3 regions of the Virgibacillus sp. LDC1 genome follow, and region 2 is predicted to be linked to each of the others. Evidence: riboswitches for the same ligand, from Rfam matches in the RefSeq annotation. Region 2 holds a riboswitch; each other region holds the start of a gene.

Region 1 (9,927 bases), on a different contig from region 2:
CTGCTTCCTCATCCTCCGTGCAGAATACAATGGCCTGATAAATGTCTCTGCCCAAGTAATATTCGGGATCATATTCCGGAATCGTAAGTTTCAGTTCTCCCCAGCTGGAATCGATATGAACATGCTCGGTTACGTTCATCTTCATGGCTTCACTGCCGGCATATATGATCGGATGGTCAAGCTCCACGGCCTGCTCCGTCAGCTGCTGCAAGGCATCTTGCGCCAATGGATTTCCATATATCGGTTTGCCTTCATGAACCACATACTGACCATTCAAACAAACATAGGAATGGATCCCGAGCTCCTCCCGCAGCTCTTCAAAATGATAAGGGGCGCGCCCTGTCGCTATGGCGACGATGTGTCCGGCTTCCTTTAACTCTCGAATAGACTCCTTTGTTGTCGCTGGAACCTTCTTTTCATGATCCAGCAGCGTCCCGTCAATATCAAAAAATATGATTTTTTTATTCAATGAAAACTCGCCTCTCTTCCGTATATGCTAGCCAGTACCCCTATTGTAAATGATGAAAAGCATTTCAGAGCAAGCCATAATTTCAGCAAGGTCGCTCGGACGCTTTCCGAACATGCATAAAAACCGCGCCGGTGCACGGTTTTCACGATATCAAATATGGATGAATTAATAATACCATCTGCATTAACATTTCGTGCATGTGCTGTAATTTTCTTATCTAACGACAAAAGAGCCCGCCTATAACAGACGGACTTCTTCTGTGGTCTTTATTTCGCTTCCGAGCGAACCTCGTCGAGCATTTTATCATTGAATCCGAACAGCCAAGTCAGCACAAAAGTTAGAGCCATCGCGGTTACGTTGCACAAAATATAAAGTGGAAGCTGGCTGTTCAAGTATAAGAGCGTACCCGGAATAACGGTAATCGCCATACCCGTAGCCTCAAGCTGGAAGATGGAAGCCATGAAACCGCCCACGCCGCCGCCGATCAAGGCGATAACGAACGGTCTGACGTAACGGAGGTTGACCCCGAAGATCGCAGGCTCCGAAATTCCCAGCATGGCCGAGAATGCTGATGGCAGGGATAACGCCTTCAGTTTTTTATTTCTCGTCTTGAGTCCGACAGCGAGACAAGCTGCACCTTGCGCTGCCATGGCACTTGTCACGATCGCATTAAACGGATTGCTTCCCGTCTTCTCAAGAAGCTGAATTTCAAGGAAGTTAAAAATATGATGCACACCGGTGACCACAATGATCTGGTTAAAAAAGCCGATCACAAGACCCGCAATGCCGAACGGCAGCTCCAGCAAGAAAGTCGTCACGTTCATCACGACCTCTTCCAAGGAGTGGAACACGGGTCCAATTGCGAACAGACCAAGGACGATCATAACGAGCAAGGTTAAAAATGGCGTAACGATCAAATCAATAGCTTCAGGAATGCGTTTTCTCAAAAATCTCTCGAATTTCGCGCCAAGGAGTCCGATGAAGAAGGCTGGCAGGACCGAGCCCTGATATCCGACAACCGGAATGAAATCGAAGAGCATGAGTGCTTCGGCCGAACCGTTCGCCACGCTGTAAGCGTTGGGAAGAGCCGGGTTAACCAGCATCAAACCCAGCACGATACCGAGCACGGGGCTGCCTCCGAACACCCTGAATGCGGACCATGCCACCAATGCCGGCAAGAAAGCAAAAGCCGTATCCGTCAGTACCTGGGTGAAGAGCAGAAAATTAGGCGAGATATCATCCGGTACCGCTCCAAACCAGGCCAGGACGGTTTCTTGCGTCAATAATCCCCGTAATCCCATGAACAAACCTGTGGCGACCAATATCGGGATAATCGGCACAAACACGTCACCGAACGTACGAATCGCCCGCTGAAACGGATTCCCTGATTTTTTCGCCTCGGACTTCAACTCATCCTTGCTTGTGCTCTCCAGCCCAAGCGATTCAACCGCTTCAAAAATCTGATTAACGGTTCCTGTTCCGAAAATGATTTGATATTGTCCGGAGTTAAAAAAAGCGCCTTTAACCTTATCAATATTCTCGACCTTCTTCTGGTCTATCTTCTTCTGATCGTGAACCATAATTCGGAGTCTCGTAGCACAGTGAGCAAAGGAAGCAATGTTCTCCCTGCCACCGATGGCTTCCACTACCTGCCTTGCAATTTTCCGATGATCCGCTGCCATGTTCATTCATCCCCTTCTATATCTTTTACGGCTTGGGCAAGATCCCACTTCGTGACCTTCAAGCCGGCGCTGCCGTTCTTTGCAAAAAATCGAATATGACGGCTGTCCTCCTTGGGAAATATCCGACTCGTAAACACCTCTTGGCCATCATTGACGAACACTTCTGCCGAAGAAATATCCACAAAGAGATGGAATTTGATCGAGTCTGCTTTATTATGCAGCATACAGGTTCGTGTCGTTCCGTAATCACTCACAATCGTTGCACCCGATGATGAGCGATCCAGTGTAACCTTCTGCCTGACAGCGTCATACCAAATGACTGTGCGCTCCGTTTCGCCGGCTCGAAATTCAATGCCGACAACGTCCGCTTCGATCGCATGGAACTCGCATATCATCTCGAATACGGTCCCTTCTAACCCTGTATAATTCTTCACCTCGCTGTATAACGTATCCGCTGCTTCCATGGCTGTCCCACGAAGCGTTTCCAACTCGGGGACCGGCTGCTGAATCAGCTTGCCCTCACGGAAAGTGAGCACACGCGGAAGAGTCAAACAATGGGCCCAGCCATGCGAGTCCGTTGGATAGACAACCTCCGGCAAACCCATCCAGCCTACCAGGATGCGCCGCTCCTTCTCATCCAGCATGGTCTGCGGTGCGTAAAAATCAAAACCTCGGTCCAGTTCGTAAAAAGGGCCGTGTTCAAACTCCAGCGTATCCCGATCCAGCGGTTTGCCCGAGATGTAGCCGGATTGGTAAATGTTCCGGAATTCGTCGTTTTGCGGACTCAGCCCCTGCGGTGAAAACAGCAGCACGCCCTGTCCTTCCAGTTCAAAATAATCGGGGCATTCCCACATATAGCCGAAATGTCCAAGACGGGTTTGGATTTCCCCTTTGCATGTCCAATCCAGCAAATCCGGTGATTCATAGACAACAGCCGTTCCTGTCTGATCACCCCTCTGGGCGCCGATGACGAACCGGAACAGGTCTTCGTCTTTCCATACCTTCGGATCCCGGAAGTGCTCGGTATATCCGTCCGGCACACGGTCAATCAGCGGTTGATCGAATTTCGTAATGGTGCCAACGCGGTCCATCACCGCCATGCATTGATAAGAATGCCTGTTCCATCCCTCATCCCGGGTGTTCCCGGTATACATCAAATACAGTATGTCGTCTTTCACGATCCCACTTCCCGAATAGGCGCCATATGCGTCAAACGAGTGCCCGGGCTCAATGGCAATGCCTTTGTTTTGCCAGTGCACCAAGTCCTTGGAGGAGGTGTGGTACCAGTATTTCAAGCCGTGAAACGTACCCAGCGGAAACCATTGATAAAACAAGTGATATTCCCCGTTATAATAAGAAAATCCGTTGGGGTCATTCAACAAGCCCATGATGGGCTGTATGTGAAACCTCTGCCTCCATTCGCTTTGTTTTGCTTGCTCCTTTAAGGAGGAAATCTCTTCGGGAGAGGCCTGATCCAGGCGTCGGTATTTCCGTTCTCTGTCCATGTCTCTTCTCCTTGTAAATGGGCTTTCTAATAGCAACAAACGGATCATGCTGTGCGTGAACACCAGCCTGATTCACTTGCAGTGGAACCGGTTCCAATTCGAGGTAAAAATAATGAACTCAGCTCCAATACCAGGCAAAAACAGTATTGGAACCGGTTCCGTTTTTTTCAGTATAAAATACCTAATTTAGATTGTCAACGCTTTCCCGATGAATCATATCGCAATTCATGACCGTCAGGAAATCCACAGGCTCGTCGTTGACCAGCTTTATAATATGCTGAGCTGCGAGGTGGCCCGCTTGGGAATATCCATATTTAACGGTTGTCAATCCGGGATGAATCACTTCGGTTACGTCGTATCCGCCAAAGCCGGTAACGGAGAGTTCGTTGGGAATATGAATGCCTCTCATGTGCGCCGCTTTCATCACGCCCAGCGCTATGTTGTCAGTAGCGCAGACCACCGCAGTAGGCATCGTTCGGTTTTGCTCAAAAACAGCCAAAGCCTCCGCAACTCCATCCGCCATCTTAAATCCACTTTCATAGAAAATCGCTTCCACCCCGTCATACTCGCTTAACGCCTTCAGAAACCCTTCTTTCCGCTGAACTCCGACAGCAACGTCTTTTTCCGTCACACCGATATAAGCTATATGACGGTGTCCCTTGGACAGCACATATCGGCCCATGTCATAGCCTGCGGCATGGTCGTTATAAATCATGCTGTGGACCTCCTTATGCTGTTGTCCGAGCAGAATGACGGGAATGCTGATCTCTTTAATCGCGGCAAGATGTGTTTCCGTCACCTGGGTGGCGAATAAAATAATGCCAGATATTTTTTGCCTAGCGAGATCATACAGCGCTTCTATCTCCCTGGATAAATCCTGGCTTGCATTGATGATGAGAAGATGATAACCGTGTTTCCTTAATTCTTCATCCATGCCGGCAACGGTCTGCGATGCTGAGAATGAATCCAGACGCGGCACAATGGTGCCGATCATGTTGGTTTTTTTCGCTTTCAAGCTCTGTGCGAACGAATTCGGAATATAGCCGGTTTCCTGAATGACCAGCTCAATCTTTTGGCGTGTCGCATGACTGACGGAACCTCCGTTTAAGAAACGGGAGACCGTGCTTTTGGCAACTCCGGCTTTTTTGGCAATATCTGCAATCGTGTTCTTCATTCGGTTCTCCCGGGAGCCGTTTGCGGCGCTGCACCGAACGGATAAACCTCCGCAGCTCCTTGCTCCGCCACACAACAGGCAATGATTCGTTTGTGCATGAATCTCTCCCCTTCGATTTCACTTTTTCCTAACTATAACATGACGTCTGGGCATCCGTGAAATGCAGACTTCACCCCGAGCCTTTGATGGGCAATACTTTTCTGCGTTCCAGACTCTAGCGGGGAACGAAGCGATTCAAAGGGGGATTCTCCATGCAACTCCCCTTTCGGGACGCGCAAATGAACCGTGCCTTATCCCGTTATTACATGGTTACTGTTAGGCTTGCACGGTTCGCTCAGCCGATTCGACGGTATGCTTCAGCAATGTAGCAATCGTAACGGGGCCAACACCGGCAGGTACTGGTGTAATTGCGGATGCCAACTTCGCGCAGGCTTCGTAATCGCAGTCGCCGATATTGCCTGGATTATAGCCGGCATCCAATACGACGGCTCCCGGCTTGATCCAGTCCCCTTGAATGAAATTAGGCTTGCCTACGGCCGCAACCACGATATCCCCCTGGGACACAATCTCCCCAAGGTTCTTCGTTCTCGAGTGGCAGATCGTAACGGTAGCATTGCGATTAAGCAGCATCATCGATACCGGCTTACCCAGAATCGGACTGCGTCCGACCACCACGGCATGCTTCCCTTCGATCGGCAGATCATAATAATCCATAATCGCAATAATCGCGGCAGGCGTACAAGACGGGTAATCGGCAAAACCAAACGCATTTTGCGAGAAACCAAGCGTGGTCACTCCATCCACGTCTTTTTCAATATCAATAGAATCAAAAGCCGCCCGTTCATCGATATGATGCGGAACCGGATGCTGCAGCAGAATGCCGTGGACATTCGGATCCTCGTTCAGCTCTTGGATCGCGGCAATCAGCTCTGTTGTCGTTGTCGATGTCTCCAGTACCACTTTCTTCGATATGATGCCAAGCCGCTCGCAAGCATTTCCCTTCATCCGCACATAGGTCGCCGAGGCAGGATCATCGCCAACCAGAATCGTTGCCAGACAAGGCGTTACCCCTTGCTGCTTCAATTCCTGTACCTTTACGGCCAGCTTGGCCTTGATATCGTCGGATACCTTTTTTCCATCCAAAATTACGGGTTCCTTACTCATGCTAATCCGCTCCTTCGCCATTGTATTTAAAAAACATAAAGAGGCAAGGCGACTTCATCGTCTCCTTACCTCTTGCCCAGGCGTACGGCATATGATCCTATGTGCTCCCTCTTGGTACCCCAAGCTACGCCAGTAACACATAGATAACTTTTTTTAATATACCACGACTTTGGACATCGCGCTACCGATTACGAAACTGACCATTTTAAATCGTAATCTTTTTGATTAATTTAGGGGAATCACGTATGTTGCTGATGGTACAAGCATAGAATGTCCTAAGATCAAATCGCTCCAGGAGGCCCAAATGAAATATCCGGTAATCTTCAGAATGCTGCCCTTCATTATTCCGCTTGTCTTCGTGATTCCGGTCTTGACGATATGGCTGCAGAAGGATTCAAGTCTAATCTCAAGCCATGACATACAGCAGGTAAAAACCATTTTTACGGGTATTTTCCTTGAGGCACTTCCGTTTGTGCTGCTTGGGGTGCTAATTTCGTCCCTCCTGCAAATGTTCGTCAAAGAACAATGGGTGCGTCGTATCACGCCCAAAAATCCGGTCGTCGGCGTCCTGTTCGCTTCCATGCTGGGGATCATGTTTCCCATATGTGAATGCGGTATGATCCCGGTCGTCCGAAGGTTGATGCTCAAGGGGATGCCTGCCTACATCGCCGTAACCTTTATCCTCAGCGGTCCCATCCTGAACCCCATTGTGTTCGCTGCAACGATCATGGCCTTCCGTTCGCATCCCGAAGTGACGATCGGCCGGATGGGACTGGCTTTTGCAGTCGCGGTGACGGTAGGTTTGCTCGTCTATGTTTTTTCAAGGAGCAACCCGCTCAAGCGTTCTTTTCAAGAGTTTTCCGAACGTGATTCCGCCAATGGCGGACGCAAGCTGCATGAGCATCCCAAAACATGGAGAAGCATGTTTGTCCACGCCGGAGACGAACTGATTGAGATGGGCAAATACCTGGTTCTTGGCGCATTCCTGACGGCCTGCATCCAATCCTTCATTCCAAGGGAGGAGCTGCTGGCATTGGGGAGCGGTCCCGCCGCCTCTTACTTGTTCATGATGGGGTTTGCTTTCATCCTGTCCCTCTGCTCGACTTCGGATGCCTTTGTGGCATCGGCGTTCACGCATACCTTTACCGTAGGCCCGCTTGTTTCCTTCCTGGTGCTCGGCCCGATGCTGGATTTCAAAAGCCTGCTCATGCTGTCGGCTACCTTCAAAACCAAATTTGTGATCGGTTTAAGCCTGCTGGTGATGACGCTCGTATTTATCGGCTCTGTAGCCGTTGACGCTCTATTGGGTGGTTAGCTGGCGAGAGAAGGAAGATTTGCGAAAAACGAAGAGGAGATTACCGGGACCGTTCAGACTCACCAGGTACCCGTTGAGATTGGAGGTGATTGGGACCATGAAGTCCAGTTTGAGGATACGGATTCACTATACGCTCCGGTCGCTGCTTGTTGCGTCTCTCGCCGCTTATATCATGCATCTGAACGCTTCAGATTCGCTTGAATATTACTTAGCGCCTCATATGCAGACCCTGCTGCTTCTATGCCCGGTTCCGCTGTTGTTCATTGCATTCGGCATGATGTGGCATTCCCTTGCAGGTGATTCCGGAGAGGTGTGTGATTGCGAGCACCCCCTTCCTGCCGGCCTTGTCAAAAACGTAACGGTATACGGGCTATTCATGGTGCCGCTGCTGTTTGGCCTGCTCCTGCCGGACCAAGCCCTCGGCAGCGATATGGCTGCCAAAAAAGGCATGATCTACACCTATCCGAATCCCGATGTACGCCGTAAAACCGATGACCGCAACGCTTCCGTCTTTTCGGGCACGGATAAGCAATTACCCGAAGTTGATCAGGGAGCACCAAAAGACCTCACATTAAACGAACGATTCGTTGCCACGGACATCTATAGCGTGGAGTTTGCAGAGCTTGCCAAGCGCTTATATACGCTGCCCGTCATCCGGGTGGAACCGGACATTTTCTCGGAAACCGTCGGGGCCATGGATATGTATAAAGAGCAGTTTCAAGGTAAAGCCATCACGGTCCAAGGCTTCGTCTTCCGCGACGGGCATATGAATGAGGATACCTTTGCCGTCAGCCGATTCCTCGTGATGTGCTGTACGGCCGATGCTGTCCCGTTCGGGGTTCTTGTGCGCGGCACAAATGCTGCCTCGTTCGCTAATGACACGTGGGTTCAGATCGATGGCACGATCCAGGTTACCACCTTGAATGGTAAAGAGACTCTGCAAATTCAAGCGGAGCAGATTCAGCCGATTGAGCAGCCGGCATCCCCTTACATTTTCACGAATCCGGACTCCGTCGCGGAGTTTGATGAACTATATTCGAACATAACGATACCGGGAGGTAACAAATAAATGAACAAGATACCTGTTGTACTGATCAGTGGGTTTTTGGGAAGCGGCAAAACCACGCTGCTGCTCAGACTGCTGGCGTATGCCGCCAAGCGGCAGTGGAGAACCGCCGTATTAATGAATGAGATGGGCGAACAAGATGTGGATGGCGATACGGTCTCCGGCGAAATGCCCGATCTTCCGATTGAGAAGCTGCTCGACGGATGTATCTGCTGTACCAGGCGAGACGAGCTGGGTCAAGCATTACAGACCCTGTTCGATCAGAAGCCTGATCTCGTATTCATCGAGACGACCGGCGTGGCGAATCCTGAACAGATCCTGGAGGATCTGCAGGATCCATCCCTGTCTAATCAAATCTCAATCCAGCGCAAAATCGCCTTGGCCGACTGCGGCAAATTTCTGGAATACAACAGCTACTTCGCATCCAGCCGTGAACTGGTCCGCACCCTGAGGGGGCAGATTAGCTTCGCGGATATGATCATCCTGAACAAGGCGGGGGACTGCGACGATAAACAGATCAACAAAGTCATCACCTCCATCCGAAAAATAAACACGACGGCAAGTCTGGCCGTAACCGACTACAGCCGGTTGGATGAGAATGAAGTGTTTACGTCGCTTCAGCTTCAGCCCCGGGAGGATGGGATCCATTCGTCTCCACCTTCGAACCGGAGGCAAGGGAATCTTGCGGATCGTAAGCAGGACAAACCGCTGATTGACGATCACGGCAAGCATGGGCACGACGCCCCTGAGGGAACAGTCATTAACCTTGACCACCATAGCCATCAGCACGGAGAGGAGTCCGGGCACAGCAGCCCTTCCTTTACGGGCCTGGACACCTTGACATTATCTGCTCCATCTCCCTTCCCGCTTCAGATGAGCGTAATTGAAACTTTTCTCGCCGCTCTCGGCTCCAGTCTGATTCGGGCCAAAGGTTACATTCATCTCTCGACGGGTCCCTCTCTAGTTCAGTGGGCGGGTTCACAGCTTGAGTGCCAACCAAGCACGCTGCAGCTGCAGCGCGGCTATCTAACGCTGATCGGCCATCGTTTGAATAAAACGCGCATCGTCCAGGAGTGGGAAGACTTGCTAAGCGGCGTGGTGCAATGAAAGCTGGATGGTTGGTTGGATAGATAATAGATATAATAAAAAGGAGGTCCACAGAGGATCTCCTTTTTCGATATGCTTCGGATTAGTCCCGAGGATAATTCACTTCCATAATGTCCATAAAAGGAACCTTTGTAATGACGCCATTCTGTTTCATATGCACCTTCCCTGTGCGGGAATCCATTTGATCGATTTGTCCGCGGACCGCTTCTTCCCATCCCCAGACCGTCAGTACGATGACCGATTCCTCCTGGTATGCTTCCGTAAGCTGATTTCCGAGCTCTTCTAGTACAAACTCATCTCTAGTGGGTCTCTTTGGAACTTTTGCTTTTGCCATAACCTTGTCCTCCTGCTTTATGTTGTTCATGCGTCAGCATTACATTCTCAATGAAAACTGAACTTTTAAGATAACTGAATTAGGAATCTACTTCCTATTATACATGAAATA
Region 2 (9,927 bases):
TATCGGCTTAATGCCGCTGACCGGGATCACGCTGCCCTTCATCAGTTACGGGGGAACCTCCCTTGTGATCAGTATGGCCAGTCTGGGGGTAGCCATGAGCGTGAAGCTGCATGGACAGGAAGTGGAGGAAGATATGCCGGATCCGCATGCATATCGCCCGGCGGCTTCTAAGCAGGCCTAAACTTTTCCTTGCGGGAAGCTCAATAACCGCTCCATCTCTAGTTTAAAAATGTGGGCATGGAGAACAGACAATAAATAATCGAGCTTGGCGAAGATGCGATTCCGAATGGGGATCGCATCTTTTTTGGTTCGTGCCGCACCCATCTATGATTTTTATATCAAATTGCTAGATTCTACGTTTATATCTTTTTCCGGCGGACATACTGATAGCATCATAGAGTTTCGTCATAGAGAGGCGGTTGTCCGAGATGAAAAATTATAGTGAAACCCTCCGTATTATCGTGAAAAAAATGGTTGTGCTCTTATCGTGTATGTTTATGGTCATCATGGCTTGGGAAGGACAGCAGATTGACGCTTCCGTTGTTGGCGGTCCGATCCCCCAGGAATCGATACGTCTTCGCATTCTGGCGAATTCCGATAGCCCGTCCGATCAGCTGGTCAAACGAGAGATTCGTGATTCGGTTGTTGAGCAAATGCAGCTCTGGGTCCTGCAGCTGGAGAACCCGCAAAGCCTGGAAGACGCCAAAGAATTAACCCGGCAGCATCTTCCGGAAATCCGCCAATTGGTGGGTGAAGAGTTGAAGAAAAGAGGAATTACGTACAGTTACACCGTAGAGCTTGGCGTCGTGCCGTTCCCGACGAAGTTATACGGGGGCACGGTGTATCCGGCCGGCGATTACGATGCGCTGCGAATCACATTAGGGGAAGGTCAAGGGCAGAACTGGTGGTGCGTCTTGTTCCCACCGCTTTGTTTCATCGATGGTGGCAGCGGGGATGCGGCGGCGCAGCCTGTTGACACAGGTATCCAAACGGTTTCTGCAGAGGCTGGTGAAACTTCCCAAGAGGAAGCACCGAAGAATGCAGGCGATAGCGAACCGGAGGTCCGCTTCTTCTTGTGGGATATGTTCCTTGGCATTTGGAACTGGGTGGTAAGCTTGTTCTAGGATTATGAGTAAGCTGATTTTCAATCCTGACCCGGTATGATAAACTTTAATGTAGAAGAGTGCTTTCTCTTTGGCGCGACTGGTTTGAATGGGGACCGGCACGGGACTGAAGAACGAAAAGCGCTTTTTATTTTGGGACATAGGCAAAACTCGCATTGAAGTTTATATATTTCATATACAGAAAGATTGGGATAGGTATGGAACAGAACGGCATGGAACCTAACCAGCAGCGGGAGAACGGCTTCCGCCATGCTGCTGCAAAATCAACTCAAGTGTGGCACGTCTCGAACTCGCTTTCCAGGGAGGGCTTGGGCTCGGAGAAGGAAGCGAAGCAGGCATTGCGGGAAGCGGGGCAGGTGCTGGAGCTCGGCGGAACGGTGGCCTTTCCGACGGAAACGGTCTACGGGCTTGGCGTAGACGCCGGCAATACCGAAGCGGTTGAGCGCGTTTTTGCCGCGAAAGGCCGGCCGTCGGACAATCCATTGATCGTGCATATTTCGGAGCTGACTCAGCTCGACGGCTTGGTCCGTCATGTGAATGAGACGGAACGGGCGCTGATGGCAAGGTTCTGGCCTGGGCCGCTGTCGCTGGTACTGCCCGTTAAACCGGGAGCAGTATCCCCACGTGTGACGGCAGGGCTCGACACCGTTGCCGTGCGGATGCCGGATCACAACGTGGCGCTGGCCTTGATCAGCGCCGCCGGGCGTCCGCTGGCTGCGCCGAGCGCGAACCGTTCCGGTCGGCCAAGCCCGACGCTGGCCAGCCATGTCTTGGAGGATTTGGCCGGGGCGATCGACGGCGTGCTCGACGGCGGCCCTGCCGGGGTGGGCGTCGAGTCGACGGTGGTACAAGTCGGCGAAGACGGCGCCGTCACGGTGCTCCGCCCGGGCGGCGTCACGGCCGAGCAGCTTGCCGCCGTTGCGGCAAGCGTGCGCATGGACCCGGCGCTGCATCGCGCCGCCGGGGATGCGGAGAGCCCGGCGCCGCGCTCGCCGGGCATGAAGTACACGCACTACGCACCGAAGGGTGCGATGTGCGTGGTGCAGGGCCCGTGCGCCGACGCCGTGTCGGCACGCATCGCGGCCGAGCTTGAGGCGGCCGCCCGGCGCGGGGAGGTGACCGGCGTGCTGTCATTCGACGAGCACATCGGTCACTACCGCGCGGACGTTGCCGTCTCGCTCGGCAGCCTGGCCGCGCCGGAGGAGGTGGCCCGCCGTCTGTACGCCGGCCTGCGCCGGTTCGATGACGAAGGCGCGACCTTCATTCTGGCCGAAGCGTGTCCGGAGCAAGGCCTCGGAGCAGCCGTCATGAACCGGCTGTTGAAGGCCGCGGGACACCACATCATCGATGTGAATTGAGCTGCCGAATGAACGCTTTTGGCATCATTTACCCCTTGTCCGCATATGGTGTACAAGACCATGGGACTTGGGGGAATGGGCATGCTGGAGGCGTCTGTCCAATCGGGACAGCTTGCGGCGATTCTGCTGATGGCGGTTGCACTCGGGCTAGACGCATTTTCGCTTGGAATCGGAGTTGGAATGAGAGGCGGTATGCGCTTAGGCCATATGCTGGGCATCAGTTTCATGATCGCGTTGTTTCACATGCTGATGCCGCTGCTGGGTTTATTTGCCGGCCGCTATGTAGGCATGTTACTGGGTCACGTCACAGGGCTTGCGGCCGGAGGGCTGCTGCTTCTGCTCGGCGGGCATATGATGTATAACGCCCTGCGGGGCGGAGAAGGACAGCGAATCCATCCTACCGCATTTTTAGGTATGCTGCTGTTTTCGCTTAGCGTCAGCATCGACTCCTTCTCGGTAGGCGTTTCGCTCGGGATGTTTGTGGATGATGTATTGTTGATCGTGATTTCCTTCGGGATCGTGGGCGGTTTGCTGTCCATTCTCGGCTTGCTGCTTGGCCGTCAGGTAAGCAACAAGCTGGGGGAGTACGGTGAAATGCTGGGCGGGCTGATTTTGGTCATCTTTGGCATGATGTTTATCTTTTGACGTTATATTTGTTACAATAACCCCAAAGAACCTACGAACGGGAGGAATGGGACCGTGAAAAATATACTGTTTGTCTGCACGGGAAATACCTGCCGCAGTCCGATGGCTGAAGGCATGCTGCGCAAGCTTGCCAAACAACGGGGCGTCCCGCTGGAAACGAAGTCCGCCGGTGTCTCGGCCGTGGATGGAATGCCGGTGTCCCATCATGCGGAATCCATACTGCGAGACCAGGATATCCAAGAACGCTTGGTGTCCAAACCATTGACCGCGAACCTGGTGGAGTGGGCAGACCTGATTCTGACGCTGACCCAGTCGCATAAGCAGTATGCGATAAGGCAGTTCCCGCATGCTGCAGACAAGATGCACACTCTGAAAGAGTTTGTTGAGGATGACCGCCGGGTGCTGGATGATCTGCGGGAACAGGATAGTCTGTATGCAGCGCTTGAGCTGGCCAGATCTCTGGGCCGCGATGTCAGCGACCGTGACCGGGAGCGTCTGATTGAGCTGCGACAGCGTATCCCGAGCTTCGATATCTCCGATCCTTTTGGAGGCTCGCGGGAGGAATATGAAGCGACGGCTGCAGAGATTCGGACGGCGTTGTTTCGTCTCTTGGACAAGCTGGAAGCGGATCAGCATAAATAGGGTCGGCTTAGACGGAATCGAAGAGTACATCCGTGCTCAAATGGCTAAAAAAGCCGCTTGCCTTTCACAAGGTATTGCTTTAAGATGAAGGTGAAAAACAAAAGATCCGGTGTAACTGGCGACGAAGTGGATGAAACCACGATGGAGCATCGGAATATACGGCCGGTCGCCTGGGCAAAGAGCATTTGGAGCACAATACGTGCGCCGACTGCTCTTTTTTCGTCTTTTGCGTGGAGTTTGGGTTATAATGAAACAAGCTAAAACGCAAAAGCGAACATACGAGGGGGTTTTTCATAGATGAAAATTGCATTGGGTACGGATCATGCCGGCATTCGTCTGAAAGAGGAAATCGTGGAAGTCATTCGGGGTCTTGGACACGAGGTGGAGGATCTGGGCTGCGGCTGTTCCGATTCCGTGGATTATCCCGATTATGCCCTACCGGTGTGCGAGAAGGTCGTCTCGGGTGAAGCGGATCGCGGCATTCTAATCTGCGGCACGGGCATCGGCATGAGCATTGCGGCCAACAAGGTGCCGGGTATTCGCTGCGCGCTGACCCATGATGTGTTCTCAGCCAAAGCGACTCGCGAGCATAACGACAGTAACGTGATTGCGCTGGGTGAGCGTGTCGTCGGTCCCGGACTTGCCGCCGAAATCGTCAGCGCATGGCTGACAACGGATTTCAGTCATGGCGAGCGCCATGTCGGCCGCGTGAACAAGATCAAGGCCATCGAGGAGCGTTACCTGAAGAATGAATCGCGATAGGTGAACGCGCGCGTAAAGCAGCTGCGGCTATCGTGATAGGGGAATGAAGCATCTTCTGTGAAAAAATCATCGGGAGGACTGTGACATGACGGATATCTCCAAGGTTTCCTTGAACGAACAGACAGCGCGTATTGTCCGCGAACTGGCCGAAGCGGCCGTCTTAGGCCCTGGTAAAGTGCTGGTCATCGGAGCCAGTACCAGTGAAGTGGTCGGACGACGGATCGGTACAGGAGGCGCTTTAGAAACGGCTCAGCAGCTCCTTCAGGGCATTGCCGAGGTTCAAACGGAATTCGGTTTTGCTGTGGCCTATCAATGCTGTGAGCATCTGAACCGTGCGCTTGTCATGGAACGCGAGCTGCTTGAGCGGCTGGGCTTGACGGAAGTGGCGGCTGTTCCCATTCCGGGAGCGGGCGGGTCGATGGCTTCCGCAGCTTACCGCAGCATGAAGGAGCCTTGCCTTGCGGAATCGATTGAAGCCCATGCGGGTGTCGATATCGGCGAGACGCTGATCGGCATGCATTTGCGGAGAGTGGCGGTTCCGTTCAGGCCGAGCGAGCGTTATATCGGAGAGGCGCGCGTAACCGCGGCTTATACCCGCCCGAAGCTGATTGGCGGAGAACGCGCGGTGTACCGGCTTGAGCAGAGGGATGATTCCACGCTGTGCGATTGATTCGAATGAGAACTCGCTTTTTTAATGATGACAACTTGTAGTTTTGAATTTGCAAGAAAAAATAATGATTGATTATGGGAGGATATGAACATGATGGAACATTTGCGGAAGAGTGACCCGGCTGTATTGGAAGCGATGGATTTGGAGCTGAAGCGTCAACGCAGCAACATTGAACTGATTGCCTCTGAGAATATTGTCAGCGAAGCGGTTATGGAAGCCATGGGGACCGTTCTGACGAATAAATATGCGGAAGGCTACCCTGGCAAACGCTATTACGGTGGCTGTGAGCGTGTGGATATCGTGGAAGATATCGCCCGTGACCGTGCCAAAGAACTGTTCGGAGCCGAGCATGCCAACGTTCAGCCGCACTCCGGTGCCCAAGCGAACATGGCGGTATATTTGGCAGCCCTGAAACCTGGAGATACCGTGCTCGGCATGAACCTGGCCCATGGCGGCCATTTGACTCACGGAAGCCCGGTTAACGCTTCCGGCCTTCTGTACAATTTCGTTGCCTACGGCGTGCAAGAAGACACGTTCCTTATCGATTACGACGAAGTCCGCAAAGCGGCATTCAAGCATCGCCCTCGCCTGATCGTGGCGGGTGCAAGTGCATACCCTCGCATCATTGATTTTGAAAAGCTTGCTGCCATCGCGAACGATGTTGGTGCGTTGTTTATGGTCGATATGGCCCATATTGCAGGTCTCGTTGCGGCAGGACTTCATCCGAATCCGGTTCCGCATGCCCATTTTGTAACGACAACGACGCATAAGACGCTTCGCGGACCTCGAGGCGGTATGATTTTGTGCAAAAAAGCTTGGGCGCAAGCGATCGATAAAGCGGTATTCCCCGGCTCCCAAGGCGGCCCACTCATGCATGTCATTGCTTCCAAGGCCGTTGCGCTTGGCGAAGCATTGGATCCGTCCTTCAAGACGTATGCAGAGAACGTCGTAAAGAACGCGAAAGTGCTGGCCGATACCCTGATCGAGGAAGGTCTGAACATCGTATCCGGCGGAACCGATAACCACCTGATGCTTGTGGACACCCGTAATCTGGACATCACCGGTAAAGACGCGGAGAAAGTTCTGGACTCCATCGGCATTACCGTGAACAAGAATGCCATCCCGTTTGATCCGACCAGCCCGTTCGTCACCAGCGGTATCCGTATCGGTACCCCTGCGGTTACTTCCCGGGGTATGGATGAGCAAGCGATGGTGACCATCGCGAAAATTATAGCCATGACATTGAAGCAGCCGAAAGACGAGGCAACGCTTGAAAAAGCAGGCCGTTTGGTGGCTGAGCTTACAGATCAATATCCTCTCTATGCTGAAATGAAATATTAATCACAGTTTCCTTTGCATAAGAAGCCTATGATAAGAGGACCCCGCCTGATGCAGGTGGGGTCCTTTTAGGAGCTATAAACATTCTGGCCAGATTGCTATGCTCTCATTTTCCCAGTCAGGTTGCTTCCCGGTTAGCATCAATATAGGCGAGAATGGAAAACCTAGGTTCAGGGCAGAAGAAGATCCGGTTCGATTATAAGGTCAAAAACTCATGGAATAAAACATGACCCGTGCAGGTGTCAATTGACTAGAGGGAATGATATAATAGACAGGATTTATGGAGCTCACAAATATTTACGCCCATATTGAAATAACATTTGTACTCAAACCGGAGGGACCAGACATGGGAAAATTGGTGATTTGTGATCACCCGTTGATTCAACACAAACTTACATTTATCCGCGATATGCGGACTAACACAAAAGACTTTCGCGAATTGGTAGACGAAGTCGCGACTTTGATGGCTTATGAAATTACGCGGGAGGTTCCTCTTGAATCGATATCCGTGCAGACGCCGGTAGCTGAAACCCAAGGAAAAGTCATTTCCGGCCGCATGCTCGGCTTGGTACCGATCCTGCGCGCCGGTCTAGGCATGCTGGACGGAGTTGTTAAGTTGCTTCCTGCTGCAAAAGTAGGGCATGTCGGATTGTTTCGTGACCCCGAAACGCTTCAGCCTGTTGAATATTATACAAAGCTTCCAACCGATGTTACGGAACGGGAATTGATCGTCATCGATCCGATGCTCGCGACAGGCGGGTCCGCCATCGCTGCGATCGACGTGCTGAAGAAACGCGGCTGTACCCAGATCAAGATGATGAACCTCGTGGCTGCACCGGAAGGTGTGAAGGCTGTCCATGATGCCCATCCTGACGTGGACATCTATGTTGCTGCTCTCGATGAGGGTCTTAACGACCATGGTTACATCGTACCGGGCCTTGGTGATGCAGGGGATCGGTTGTACGGCACGAAATAGAGCCAAGCCAGTCATTCGTACGTCTTGAATATTTGAAAACAAGCAAAGAGGGGTATTTTCAAACATGTCAAAAGTGAAAGTGATGACTATATTTGGGGTCCGCCCCGAAGCGATCAAGATGGCGCCGCTTATTCTGGAGCTTCAACGTCACCCCGAGCATATTGAGTCGGTCGTTTGTGTTACTGCGCAGCATCGGCAAATGCTGGATCAGGTGCTGGATGTATTCAAGATTGTTCCGGACTATGACCTGGATGTCATGAAGGACCGTCAGACGCTCAACGAGATCACCGTCCGCGTTCTGGAGGGTCTTGAGCCTGTTCTGCGTGAAGCCAAGCCGGATATCGTATTGGTGCACGGCGACACGCTGACAACGTTCCTGGCCAGCTATGCAGCCTTTCTGCAGCAGATTCAGGTCGGCCATGTAGAGGCGGGTCTGCGGACATGGAACAAGCTGAACCCTTATCCGGAGGAGATGAACCGTCAGCTGACCGGCGTGCTTGCTGATCTTCACTTTGCGCCGACGAACTGGTCCGCCGAGAATCTCCGCAAGGAGAACAAGCCGGAATCCCGCATTTATGTAACGGGTAATACGGCTACGGACGTGTTCCAGTACACGGTGCGTGAAGGTTATACCCATCCGGTTCTGGATTGGGCGCAGGGCAAACGCTTGATCCTGATGACGGCACACCGCCGCGAATCCCAAGGGGAGCCGCATCGTCAAATATTTGAAGCGGTAAAGCGCATTGCCGATGAATTTGAGGATATCGCCATTGTGTATCCTGTGCATCCGAGCCCTGCCGTTAAAGAGCCGGCTCATCGCATTTTGGGAGATCACCCGCGCATCAAGCTGATTGATCCGCTGGATGTCGTGGACATGAACAATATCTACACCCATACGCATTTCATCATTACGGATTCCGGCGGCATGCAAGAGGAAGCTCCGTCGTTCGGTGTGCCGACGCTGGTGCTTCGGGATACGACGGAACGTCCGGAGGGCATTGAGGCCGGTACCCTGGAGCTGGTAGGCACCCAGGAGGAGAACGTGTATGAACGCATTAAGGTTCTGCTGACCGATCAGGAGCTCTACGAAAAGATGAGCAAAGCTGCTAATCCGTATGGCGATGGACAAGCCTCACAGCGAATTGTCAATGCGATTTTGCACCATTTCGGCATCCGAAAAGAGCGTCCTGAAGAATTTCACAGAATGTTCACAAAGGTATAGTTTACCGTATTCTGATGGGCAAGGAGACAGCATACAGTTGAACTGTACGGTTACCGCGGCGTTTTGCGCAATTTAGACTGCTCAAAACGCCGATTTTACACGGTAAATCCATCAAATCGATTCATTGACAAACTCTTGTTATATTCAGTAAAATGAGTTGGGATTAGAGGTTCATATGAAAAATCCGAAAAGTCAAGATAACCCTTGGTTGATAGCGCTATACATTAGCGGGGCTGGCGGTTTGCTAGCCGCTTACATTCTCATCGGTTTTTTTACCGGGCGATGGCTCATGAATCATTTGGACGGGCCCAGAGTGTGGCTTGCCATTGGTACGCTTTCGGGGCTCTTTGTAGGGATTTTGAATATCGCTCTTCTCATTAAAAAGTTTTTGGGGGCGCAGGCGTGAATGATTTGACTTCCATTGTGAACGCTGTATTTAGAGTATCCTTACTCTTATTGTCTGCCTTGTTTCTCGGATGGGCTCTCTATCCGGAATTCCGCCCGGTTTTTATGGGGTTGATCATGGGCATGGCGGCGGGATTGTTTAATGTACGCTTCCTCTCCATGAAAGTGCAGCAGCTGGCGCAATTGGCTGTCGATCCGGAACCGAAAAAGTACAACTTCGGCTTCATTACGAGATTGTGCATCGGGCTTCTGATTGCTATCTTCGCCGTAAAACTCGAGCAGGTATCCTTCGGCGGTGCAATCGCCGGTCTGTTCATACCCCAATTGTTGACCATTCCTGTCAGCATTGTGTTCAGTTTGAGAAACAATCATTGATCAGCGCTAACTTGGAAAGGGGTGAAAACAATTTTATGCATGATTCACCGATTATCAAACTTGGCGGATTGAATATTGATCTTTCAGCGATATTAATGCTTCTTGTCACCTGTGTGGTGGTGTTCGTATTATGTCGACTGGCGGTACGTAATCTATCTGTCGAAAACCCTTCCAAACTGCAAAACTTCATGGAATGGGTAGTGGAATTTGTGCAAGGCGTCGTAGCGAGTGCGATGGATCTGAAGAAAGGGAAAGCTTACATATCATTGGGGCTTACTCTGATCCTGTTCATCTTTGTAGCGAACTTGCTGGGCCTGCCGTTCTCAATTATCACCGACTTACCGGAGAACTTCGAAGTCTTTGGCCAGCCAATCCTGGCTACGCTCGGACTTGAACATGGCCACTATGCT
Region 3 (9,927 bases), on a different contig from region 2:
TCTCCAATAAGTCGCCATTGATAGCAGCCGTTATGTGAATATGTCCCTGATCCACCATATACTCAATGCCATGTACGATGGCATTCTCGATTAAGGGCTGCAGCACCAGCTTTAGCGTGTAACAAGACTGCGCCGCTTCATCCGCTTCGATCATAAAATCGAATTTCTGTTTATACCTCATCTGTTGGATGGTCAAATAATGCCTTGCATGTTCCAGCTCTTCACGGACGCTTATGGATGTCTTCCCTTTGCTCAAGCTCAAACGAAACAGCTTGGACAAGGAAGTAATCATCGTAATGACCTCCTCCTTCTTGCTCATGCCCACCATACGGACAACCGAATTCAACGTGTTATATAAAAAATGCGGGTTGATCTGAGCCTGCAAAGCTTCCAGCTCGTATCTACGCTTCGATTCCTGCTCTTTCACAATCTGTTTCATGAGCTGCCTGATCTTATCCAGCATCAGATTGAACCGGCTGGACAGCTGTACTACTTCCAGTGGCCCCCGCATCGGGAGCTTCACATTAAAATCGCCACGTTCCACCGCCTTCATCGTTCTGCCCATCCGGCGGATGGGGCGGGTGAGCATGGCCGAGAGAATCAGGGAAACCACGATGGCAAGCACCAGTACAATCGCCACGACCTGAATCAGATAACGATTGACCTCTTCTCTTGTCGTCATGATTTCATCCAAATAAGAAACCCCAACGATTTTCCATCCTATGTTGACGACCGATTTCACCGTATTCAGCCGCTTGACTCCATCCGATTCATCAATGTAGCTGTCCGAGGAAGTGAGCGCCCGCTCTACGCTCTCATTCCGTAGTCCCATGTAAATTAACTGCTGCTGGGGATGGTATACGATGTTTCCCGCTCCTTCATCGATGATGTACGCATACCCCCGCTTACCCAGGCTAATACGGCTGCTTAGCTCATCGATTTTCTTGAAGTTGATATCCACCAGCAAAATGACATAGGTCGGCTCCCCGTTATGAACAACCGTAATTCCTTTGCTCATCGTAACCACCCATTCAAATGTATGGTCGTACAAATTCTGCACATGCGGCAGCGAGAAGCTCAGATGGTTGGAGACTCTCATGGCCGAGTGAAACCAGCTCTGCTCCGTCACCCGGGCGCTGGGTTTAACCGGAATGGCCGGGTGGTTCCTCAGCATATCGCCTTGTTCATTAAATAAAGCGATGGAGACGATGTCATCCCGACTTCGCATGATGGTGTTCAGCTGTTGAGTGACCTGATCATCGTCCCATTGCCCGTCCGCGAGCATGTTTTCCTCAATGGCCCGATACAGCTGTGCCATGCCGTCCACATAATCCTCGAGATTATAGCTTACCTGATCTACAATTTGCTGGGCATTCAGAAATACGCTCTGCTCAGCCGATCGCGAGAATTTATTGAACAACAGAACAGCTACCACGATCACGATAAGCAGAATAAATGCCGAGAAGGACCACATGATGATCGATTGAATGCTGTGTGCGCGTACTCGCCTAACCCATCGCTGAATGGTTGGTTTGATCGAGTCCCGCTTGGCATACGTGATTTTCAACCGTTCTACCCCCTTGCTTGTGTCCGGTATTCCTTGGGTGAGATGCCTACCTGCTTCTTGAAGCAGAAGCTGAAATAATTCGGATCAGCAAATCCGACACGCTCCGCGATTTCGAAAGCTTTAAGATCCGATGATCGAAGAAGCTCTTTGGCCGTTTCCATCCGAAGCTGCATCAAATACTGCACGTAAGTCATTTTAACTTCTCTTTTGAACACAGCGCTAAAATAACCTGTACTGATATGAAGCTGCATACACAGCTTCTGCAGCGATAGCTCCGAATCTCCGTAATGCTCCCGGGTATATTGGAGTGCCTTCTCCACGATGTCTTTGTACGCATGCTGCCTGGAGCTGGCGATATGCTTGCGTATAGTCAAACTAATGTCCAGAAGCCAAGCTTTAGCCTCCTGCAATCCGGAAAACTTGAAGATCTCCGCATGCAGCTGAAATCCTGCGCCGAACAAAGCCTCTATCTCAATCCCGGATTCTTTGGCCGATCGCAATACAGCCGTTACAACCTCCAGAAGGTATACCTGAACGTCCTGAATGGTACAGGAGGCACCGATGAGTTCATCAAATATGTGCGAGATTGCTTCAGTCACTTCCTCTTCGGTTCCGAGCTTTAGACTGCGGATCAGCGCCTGCTCCTTTAGTTCATCCAGACGAACCCCTTCCGGTCTCGGACGCTCGACATCATCAATGAAGATGACTTTCTCGGCACCAAGAATCAATCGGTAGTCGAGCGCCAGCAGCGCACCCTGATAGGAAAGCTTAAGGTCGGACAGATTCCGCACCATGGAGCCCACGCCAATCGTAACCGGCAACTTCAAATAATGAAGAATGCTTTTTAACAAGCGCTCAAGTGTCATCTGCAGCTCGTTAAACCACGCTTCATCCTCGCTCTCGTCATTCGTAATTAACAGCACAATGCTGTCCTGATACATGAATGCGCTTACAAATAAAATGGGGTCCAGAAGCTCCTTCGCAATGTTCAGCATGGCATGCAGCATTAAATCCAAGTCTCCCGAATGGCGGAGGGAAGTTGAAGACGTATGCTCCTTATCCTTATCTACAGAAGCGGGATATAATGCCATAACAGCAGCCAGATAACTCCCCCCATTCAAAGACAAACCGTAATTTCGAGTCTTCTCCTCAATGATCGAGCGGGGCAATTTCCGGGTTAGCAGGGATGCAAGAAAGGATTCCCGAAGCAAAGGCAGACTCGTGCGGTAATGCTCCTTCAACTGGCGTACATCCTCTCGCTCCGCAACCTCCATATCAATCTTGTCCTTGATCTTCCCCAATAGCTCCATGAAGCTTTCGGCAGAGAATGGCTTAAGCAAATACTCGTCCACGCTAAGCGTAATCGCTTGACGGGCATAATCAAATTCATCGTATCCGGTTAAGATCACGATTTTGCACAGCGGCTGAAACTCTCTAAGCCAAGAGGCCAGCTGGAGCCCATCCTGAAACGGCATACTGATATCGGTAATGACAACATCCGGCTCCAATCGCTCCGCAAGCTCCACGGCCTCTCTCCCGTTCTCCGCCGTTCCCTCGATCTTGAATCCACAGGCTCCCCACTGGATTTCCTGCACGAGTCCCTCCCTTACGTCGGCTTCGTCGTCCACTAACAGCACTTTATACAAGGCAACCCCTCCTGTTCTATTCTGTCAAATTAGTTAAAAGAATCTAATGTGATCTTACCGCGGCGCATCCAAATTTGGAATGCATCATTTTCACGCTTTTTAAAAGCAAAAAAAAGAACGAATGCACGGCTCTTGAGCAACAGAGTGATTTCTGTTCTTTAAGTCATGATTCGTTCTGTATTCGATTGTGTAAAGTCCTTACGCCTGAACCGGTATGGAGACGGGTTTAGCAGGCGTGCTTAATCTTTTAATGCTCAGGGAGTAGGCAATACCGAGCGGAATGACGGCTCCGAGCCAAGCCAAGGGATTCGCCAGGCTTGCGCCGAGGAACCCGATCTGCGCGGTCAGGAAGATGGCAGCCAATACCCGCATGATCAGTTCCATGATGCCGGCTACGGTTGGGATAAAGCTCTGTCCCAGCCCCTGCAGCGTGAAGCGGTAGATGAACAACAGCGACAGAAGCAAATAGGTGCTGCCGTTCGATAAGAAATACAGCTTGCTAAGGGACAGCAATTCTTCTTGTCCTTGACCGACGAAGAGGCTGACGGCTGCAGGACCCGCGAATATAACCAGCAAGCCCACGGCGATGCTGAAAGATCCCGAGACCCAAATGCATTGTTTAACTCCGAGCTTAATTCGGTCTATGCGATTCGCTCCGAAGTTCTGGGCGGCAAAAGTCGCCATCGTAATGCCAAAGGAACTCATGGGCTGCGTAGCGAGCATGTCAATCTTCTGAGCCGCAGTATATGCGGCTACGGCTGTTGCCCCGAGACCGTTAAGCGTAATCTGTAAGATGATGGCTCCGATCGCAATAATGGAGGCTTGGAAGCCCATCGGGAAACCGACCCACATATGCTGGCGTATAAATTTCCAATCGATGGACCAATCGGCATTCTTGAACTGCAGAAGCGGAACCTTTTTATGAATGTATAATAAGCAGAGAAGGCAGGAGAACAGCTGCGAGACCACCGTGGCCAGCCCTGCCCCGGCTACGCCCATCTTGAATACAAGAATAAACAACAGATCGAGAACGATGTTCAGAATGCTTGCGACCACCAAGAAGAGAAGCGGCGTCCGACTATCCCCGAGCGCTCTGAGCAGGTTAGCCAGCAAGTTGAACAGAACGGCTGCGCCAACGCCCCAGTTAATGACGATTAAATACGAATAAGCATCATCCAAAATTTCTGCCGGCGTATTCATCATGACGAGGACGGGCTTCGTAAATATGACACTCACAATTGTGAGGAAAACCGTGAATACAAGACTAATCCATATACTCGTTCCCACGCTTTTGCGAACGCCCGCGATATCCTTGGCGCCAAAGCGCTGCGCCGTTATGATGGACAAACCTGCCGTCAAGCCTTGGGCAAAGCCAATGACAAAAAACAAAATACTGCCTGTCGAGCCAACGGCCGCAAGAGCGTTCACACCAATGGTCCGTCCCACGATCAGGGTATCAGCCATATTATAAAATTGTTGAAAAATATTTCCGATCAAAAGCGGGATCGTAAACATAATGATCAGCCTGATCGGACTTCCTTGCGTCATGTCTCTCATGTAGATTCTCCTATGCCGTCATAAACGTTCCTCTATATATTTATTGGGTATGATCATGCTTTAAACCGTGCCTATAAAGCATCGCATTGAAAACATTATAATGGGTGAGGGTCGTTTGTATTCTTGTGTATCTTATCACGAAAGAACATAAATTTCTGCATATTTATCATCAAAACCTAAACGAAAACAAGACATGATGATCAGGACGGTTCATACCCGTTCTAATCCACGAAATAACGTCAATGAAAAAAGATCAACCGGTTAATCGGTTGATCTTTTTTTATATGATCATGGAAGCACCATCCTAAGAATCAAGAACGATTATGCTTCTTCAACAGCAAGCTTATCCAAAGCCTGCTTCGCACGCGAACGCGCTTCTTCCACTGCGCCGGCGGTTGACAACGCTACTGCGACCCGTCTTCCGACCTTGGTCACCGGTTTCCCAAAAATGCGCAGCTGCGTATTCGGAACAGCCAGTGCTTGCTCGGCGCCGGTAATTGTGTAACTCTCCAGCTCTCGCGCCGCTTTCAGCGGACGGCTGGCTCCCGGCGTTATCCATTCGATCTCCGGGATCGGAAACCCTAGAATGGCGCGGACGTGAAGCGCGAATTCTGATAAATTTTGCGTGACCAGCGTAACCAATCCGGTATCATGCGGTCGCGGAGATACCTCGCTAAAATACACTTTATCCTCGGCCAGGAACAATTCAACACCAAACAATCCATAACCGCCAAGCTCGTCGGTAATCGTCCTTGCAATATATTTAGCTTCCTCGATCTGCTCTTCGGACATGTCGTGCGGCTGCCAGGATTCGATATAGTCCCCGCTCTCCTGAATATGCCCGATTGGAGCACAGAAGTTTGTTCCATTGACGGAGCGGACGGTCAGAAGCGTGATCTCCGATTGGAACGTAATGAATTCTTCAATGATCACTCTTCCGTTCTGTACACGACCGCCTTCCATGGCGATGTTCCAGCAGGGCTCAATATCCCCTTCGGAGCGACATACACTCTGGCCTTTGCCAGAGGAACTCATCAGAGGTTTAATCACGCACGGGAACCCCATGTCCAGGACAGCCTGTTTAAATTCCTCATACGTATCGGCAAATCGGTAGTCTGCAGTAGGAAGTCCCAACGCCTCTGAAGCTAACCGGCGAATCCCTTCACGGTCCATCGTAAGCTTCGCAGCTCTGGCAGTAGGTATAACCCGATACCCCTCTACCTCCAGCTTAACCAGCTCCGAGGTAGCCAGTGCCTCGATTTCGGGCACGATCAAGTCCGGTTTCTCCTGCTCGATAATTGCGCGCAATCTCTCCCCATCCAGCATATCGATGACATAGCTATGATCGGCAACATGCATGGCAGGAGCGTCGGCATAACGATCGACGGCTACGGTTTCAACCCCCAATCTCTGGGCCTCAATGATGACTTCTTTCCCCAGTTCTCCCGAACCTAGCAGCAGTATTTTCTTCGTTTTTAACATCGTGGTTTTATCCCCTTTTCGTAGTTTCAGAGACTTATAAAAGCAGAAGATAATAAAGAGGTAAGGGAAATAAACTCCCTTACCTCTGCCCAGGCGTACGGCCGTCGTCATCTATGTGCTCCCTCATGGTCCCCCATGCTACGCCAGTCACACATAAACCTATACATTGTTATTTAAATCATACTGAATCTTCCCGCTAATTGCAATATCACCCGAGGCGACATTAGGATTTAGACTTCAGCATATCGATTGCATCCTTCAGCGATTGTGAAAGCCACTTCTTGGGGTGAATGACCAGCTGAATATCCAAACGAATGTCAGAATGCGCAAAGGGAAGAATCGCAAGCTCACCACGCTTGATTTCCTCCTCTGCTACCATCCTCGGCAATAATGAGATACCCGTACCGGACATCACATATCTCTTGATTGCCTCGGGATTGCCCAATTCCAGCCCTATTCGCATTGGAACTCCGCTGGCACGCAGCACCTTTTCCAACATCATGCGGTAATTACAACTACCCTCGGGCATAATCCATTCGGCATCAGCCAGATGTTCTAGCTCTATGACCGGTTCAACATGAAGCGGATGATCCGGATGGGCAATCAGCAGGAGGGGCTCTTCCCGAACGGGGATCCAATTCAAGGAGGAATCCTCCGGTTTTTCATCCAAAATAAGACCGAGATCGTACTCGCCTTCTCTCACCTTACTGATGATGTTATCTTCACGATCCGGTTGTAAACGGATGACAAGATCCTCATGCCTTAGTTTCAGTTGGTGAATGACGGACGGAAGAAAATAAGCGGCCAACGAGTCTATCGTTCCGATCGATAAGGTGCCTCCACCTTGCTTGGTCAGCTTTTCCTTCGACTGCTGAAACAGATCCAGCATTTGAACGGCATACTTGAACAGCTCCTCACCCGACTTCGTCAGGCGCAAGCCTCTGCCATACCGCTCAAACAGCTTGACGCCGTATTCCTTCTCCAGCTTCTGAATTTGGGTGGTTACGCTGGATTGGGCATAACCCAACTCATCCGCGGCTTTTGTAAAGCTCTGGCGAATCGCAACCTCCCTGAAGGTTTGCAGGTAGATAAGTTCCATCACTCTCTCCTTATCAATAATATTGATAATAACTATCTATTATTATAGATAACGCCGATCTTAATTCCCATGATAAAGTATAGCCATCATCCATGAATTGGAGGAAAGATTATGCTGACTCAGCAAGAACTGCATGGCATTTATGTTCCTGTGATCACTCCCTTTTCACAGGAGTACGAACTGGATCGTCCGTCTTATCATCGTTATTTAAAGAATTTGTTATCCTATGATATTCAGGGATTGGTCATCAACGGAACGACCGGTGAAGCGCCGACCGTAGCTTGGGAGGAAGTCGTGCAGGTTGTGGAGGAAACGCGTGAGAGTCTGGACGGACGGCTATTGCCCCTTATCATAGGTACCGGTACAAATGATACGGTGTCCAGTATGAAACGAACGGAACTGGCAGGTCATATCGGTGCTGATGCGGTATTGGTGGTCACGCCGTATTACAGTCGCCCTTCGATCGATGGTATCCTGCAGCATTTCCGAAAGGTGGCCGAGGTCGGGATCCCGGTCATTCTGTACGAGGTTCCTTCGCGTACAGGAATCCGGTTACCGGTTGATGCCGTAAGAAGAATCATGGAGATCCCCGGGGTGATCGGGGTGAAAGACAGCACCGAGAGTACGGAGCTTACGAGAAGTTTATCCCAATACGATACAAAGCCCGTTCTATGCGGCAACGATGTCCTCTTTCATGAGATGCTGTGTCATGGAGCTTCTGGCGGAATTCTGGCATCGGCTAATGTGAATACCGAGGCTTTCATTCGGGTGTTTCAATTAGCTGCCCGGGGAGATTATTCTCGATCCGAAATGGAGTTTGAAGTCCTGCTCCCCTACATTCATAAGCTGTTCGAAGAATCCAATCCCGCTCCGCTAAAATGGCTGCTTGCCCAGCAAGGCCTGATCTCATCGGATATCCTTCGTCTGCCTATGGGGCCCATTACGGAAAAGCTTAAGCTATCTTTAGATCACGCAATTCAACAACTGACAAACACCGACTTCTCGGTGTAACCTGCTTTCTCCTCGAGAACGGCTAGGCGTACTCGCTGCCTTGCCATTCTTAAGCTGAAAGATTCATGTTATGGGGCATGCACACTTTCAATTCAGGACAAATGTGATGGATGATGCAGATTTTTATGCGAAAGTATGAAATTCCTGCTTAGATCTATCGCTTTAAAGGATTGATGAATGATTTCGACCCACTTATAATATGGGTACATTCAATCCTCCCAGAATTTTGAAAGGAGACTTGCAGTGCTGCCCTATTCCAGCCCTAATCATGATTTTGCCTTTGAACAATCTGTAATCGGAATGGCAATGGTATCGCTTGATGGAACGATTCTCAAGGTCAATTCGGCACTATGTGATCTATTGGGATACACACAGCAGGAGTTAACTGCCGGGGCGCCGCAAGAAGAAAACAGCTTCCGCGAGTTACTGAATCGAGTGGTTCAGAACGCAAGAGCTGCGCATGGCCTTCAGCAATCCGTAACCCCGTTTGAATATGCTTATCGCCATCCGTCCGATCGCGAGTTATACCTTCATGCACGTTGCAGCATTGAGCAGGATCCGGAGCAGGGTCCCAAGGGATATTTGGTACAATTCGAGGATCGAACGCTGCTGAGACAGCTCATGAACCAGCTGGAGCAGAAGGAACAGAAGCTCAACGAGAAGGAACATTCTTTTCTGCAGCTGCTTGAAGGACTGCCCCTCTCCGTACTCATCACAAAAAAGGGCATTGTCCACTATGTTAATCCTGCCGGGCTCAGACTTGTTAACGCTACGCATCCCCGTGACGTCCTTGGAATTTCAACCGACGTGATCGTTGACGCATCGTACCATAACGCATTGATGAAACGCAGGGCAAAATATGCGGAGAGCGGAGAGATCGGAAGCGTCGATTATTTGATACGCTGTCTGGACGGGCAAGAGAAAATGGTCAACGGGTTCACGTTCATCATCAATTATGATGGCGAGAAAGCTGCGGTCGGGATCTTCAGAGATATCACAGAACAGCAGATAGAAGAGGATCGCGTGATGCAATCCGAGAAGCTGACCACCGCCGGTCAGTTGGCCGCCGGCATTGCCCATGAAATTCGGAATCCATTAACTTCGATTAATGGATTCGTGAAGTTGCTGCGATCAGCGGAACGCAGCAACGAGCTCTATTTTGAAATCATTGAATCGGAGCTCAAACGCATCGAGCTCATTGTCAATGAACTCCTGGTACTTTCGAAACCGCAGGGCGTTCACGTGAGCGGACCCATCGACGTGTATGCCATTATGGAACAGATCATTACGCTTATGAAGGTTCAAGCAGCCCTCAAAAATATCGAGATCATCCCTCATTATCCGAGGGTACCGGTCTTCGTCCAGGGTGAAGTCAACCAGCTCAAGCAAGTATTCATCAATCTGCTGAAAAATGCCATGGAAGCGATGAATCAAGGCGGCACCATTACCCTGGACATCCTGCACAACGCTCAAGAGGTCCAAATTATCGTGCAGGATGAAGGGGTTGGAATGACGCAGGAGCAAATCCAATCCCTGGGACAGCCTTTTGTTACGACCAAAGACAC

The links. A riboswitch is a leader RNA that binds a small molecule or an ion and turns the genes downstream of it on or off. The one in region 2 is predicted to bind ZMP and ZTP.
Region 1: it holds a riboswitch for ZMP and ZTP, as region 2 does, so the genes downstream of both, OHJ21_RS11845 (bifunctional 5,10-methylenetetrahydrofolate dehydrogenase/5,10-methenyltetrahydrofolate cyclohydrolase) here and rpiB (ribose 5-phosphate isomerase B) in region 2, are expected to answer to the same signal.
Region 3: it holds a riboswitch for ZMP and ZTP, as region 2 does, so the genes downstream of both, purT (phosphoribosylglycinamide formyltransferase 2) here and rpiB (ribose 5-phosphate isomerase B) in region 2, are expected to answer to the same signal.

The regions. Positions count from the first base shown of each region.
Region 1 is NZ_JAOXLZ010000001.1:2,686,524-2,696,450, forward strand. Features, by position in the region: gene OHJ21_RS11825 (Cof-type HAD-IIB family hydrolase) at 1-469, opposite strand, end outside; gene OHJ21_RS11830 (sucrose-specific PTS transporter subunit IIBC) at 736-2,157, opposite strand; gene OHJ21_RS11835 (glycoside hydrolase family 32 protein) at 2,154-3,656, opposite strand; gene OHJ21_RS11840 (LacI family DNA-binding transcriptional regulator) at 3,838-4,830, opposite strand; gene OHJ21_RS11845 (bifunctional 5,10-methylenetetrahydrofolate dehydrogenase/5,10-methenyltetrahydrofolate cyclohydrolase) at 5,146-5,994, opposite strand; ZMP/ZTP riboswitch at 6,062-6,141, opposite strand; gene OHJ21_RS11850 (permease) at 6,299-7,309, shown strand; gene OHJ21_RS11855 (TIGR03943 family putative permease subunit) at 7,407-8,378, shown strand; gene OHJ21_RS11860 (CobW family GTP-binding protein) at 8,379-9,482, shown strand; gene OHJ21_RS11865 (YolD-like family protein) at 9,565-9,816, opposite strand.
Region 2 is NZ_JAOXLZ010000006.1:512,454-522,380, forward strand. Features, by position in the region: gene OHJ21_RS30120 (FtsW/RodA/SpoVE family cell cycle protein) at 1-181, shown strand, start outside; gene spoIIR (stage II sporulation protein R) at 429-1,124, shown strand; gene OHJ21_RS30130 (L-threonylcarbamoyladenylate synthase) at 1,322-2,482, shown strand; gene OHJ21_RS30135 (manganese efflux pump MntP) at 2,564-3,127, shown strand; gene OHJ21_RS30140 (low molecular weight protein arginine phosphatase) at 3,182-3,769, shown strand; ZMP/ZTP riboswitch at 3,871-3,952, shown strand; gene rpiB (ribose 5-phosphate isomerase B) at 4,067-4,531, shown strand; gene OHJ21_RS30150 (TIGR01440 family protein) at 4,617-5,201, shown strand; gene OHJ21_RS30155 (serine hydroxymethyltransferase) at 5,292-6,542, shown strand; gene upp (uracil phosphoribosyltransferase) at 6,886-7,515, shown strand; gene wecB (non-hydrolyzing UDP-N-acetylglucosamine 2-epimerase) at 7,580-8,737, shown strand; gene OHJ21_RS30170 (AtpZ/AtpI family protein) at 8,913-9,143, shown strand; gene OHJ21_RS30175 (ATP synthase subunit I) at 9,140-9,517, shown strand; gene atpB (F0F1 ATP synthase subunit A) at 9,553-9,927, shown strand, end outside.
Region 3 is NZ_JAOXLZ010000001.1:2,482,027-2,491,953, forward strand. Features, by position in the region: gene OHJ21_RS11010 (cache domain-containing sensor histidine kinase) at 1-1,567, opposite strand, end outside; gene OHJ21_RS11015 (response regulator) at 1,573-3,213, opposite strand; gene OHJ21_RS11020 (MATE family efflux transporter) at 3,412-4,770, opposite strand; gene purT (phosphoribosylglycinamide formyltransferase 2) at 5,092-6,252, opposite strand; ZMP/ZTP riboswitch at 6,333-6,413, opposite strand; gene OHJ21_RS11030 (LysR family transcriptional regulator) at 6,476-7,351, opposite strand; gene dapA (4-hydroxy-tetrahydrodipicolinate synthase) at 7,463-8,362, shown strand; gene OHJ21_RS11040 (PAS domain-containing sensor histidine kinase) at 8,606-9,927, shown strand, end outside.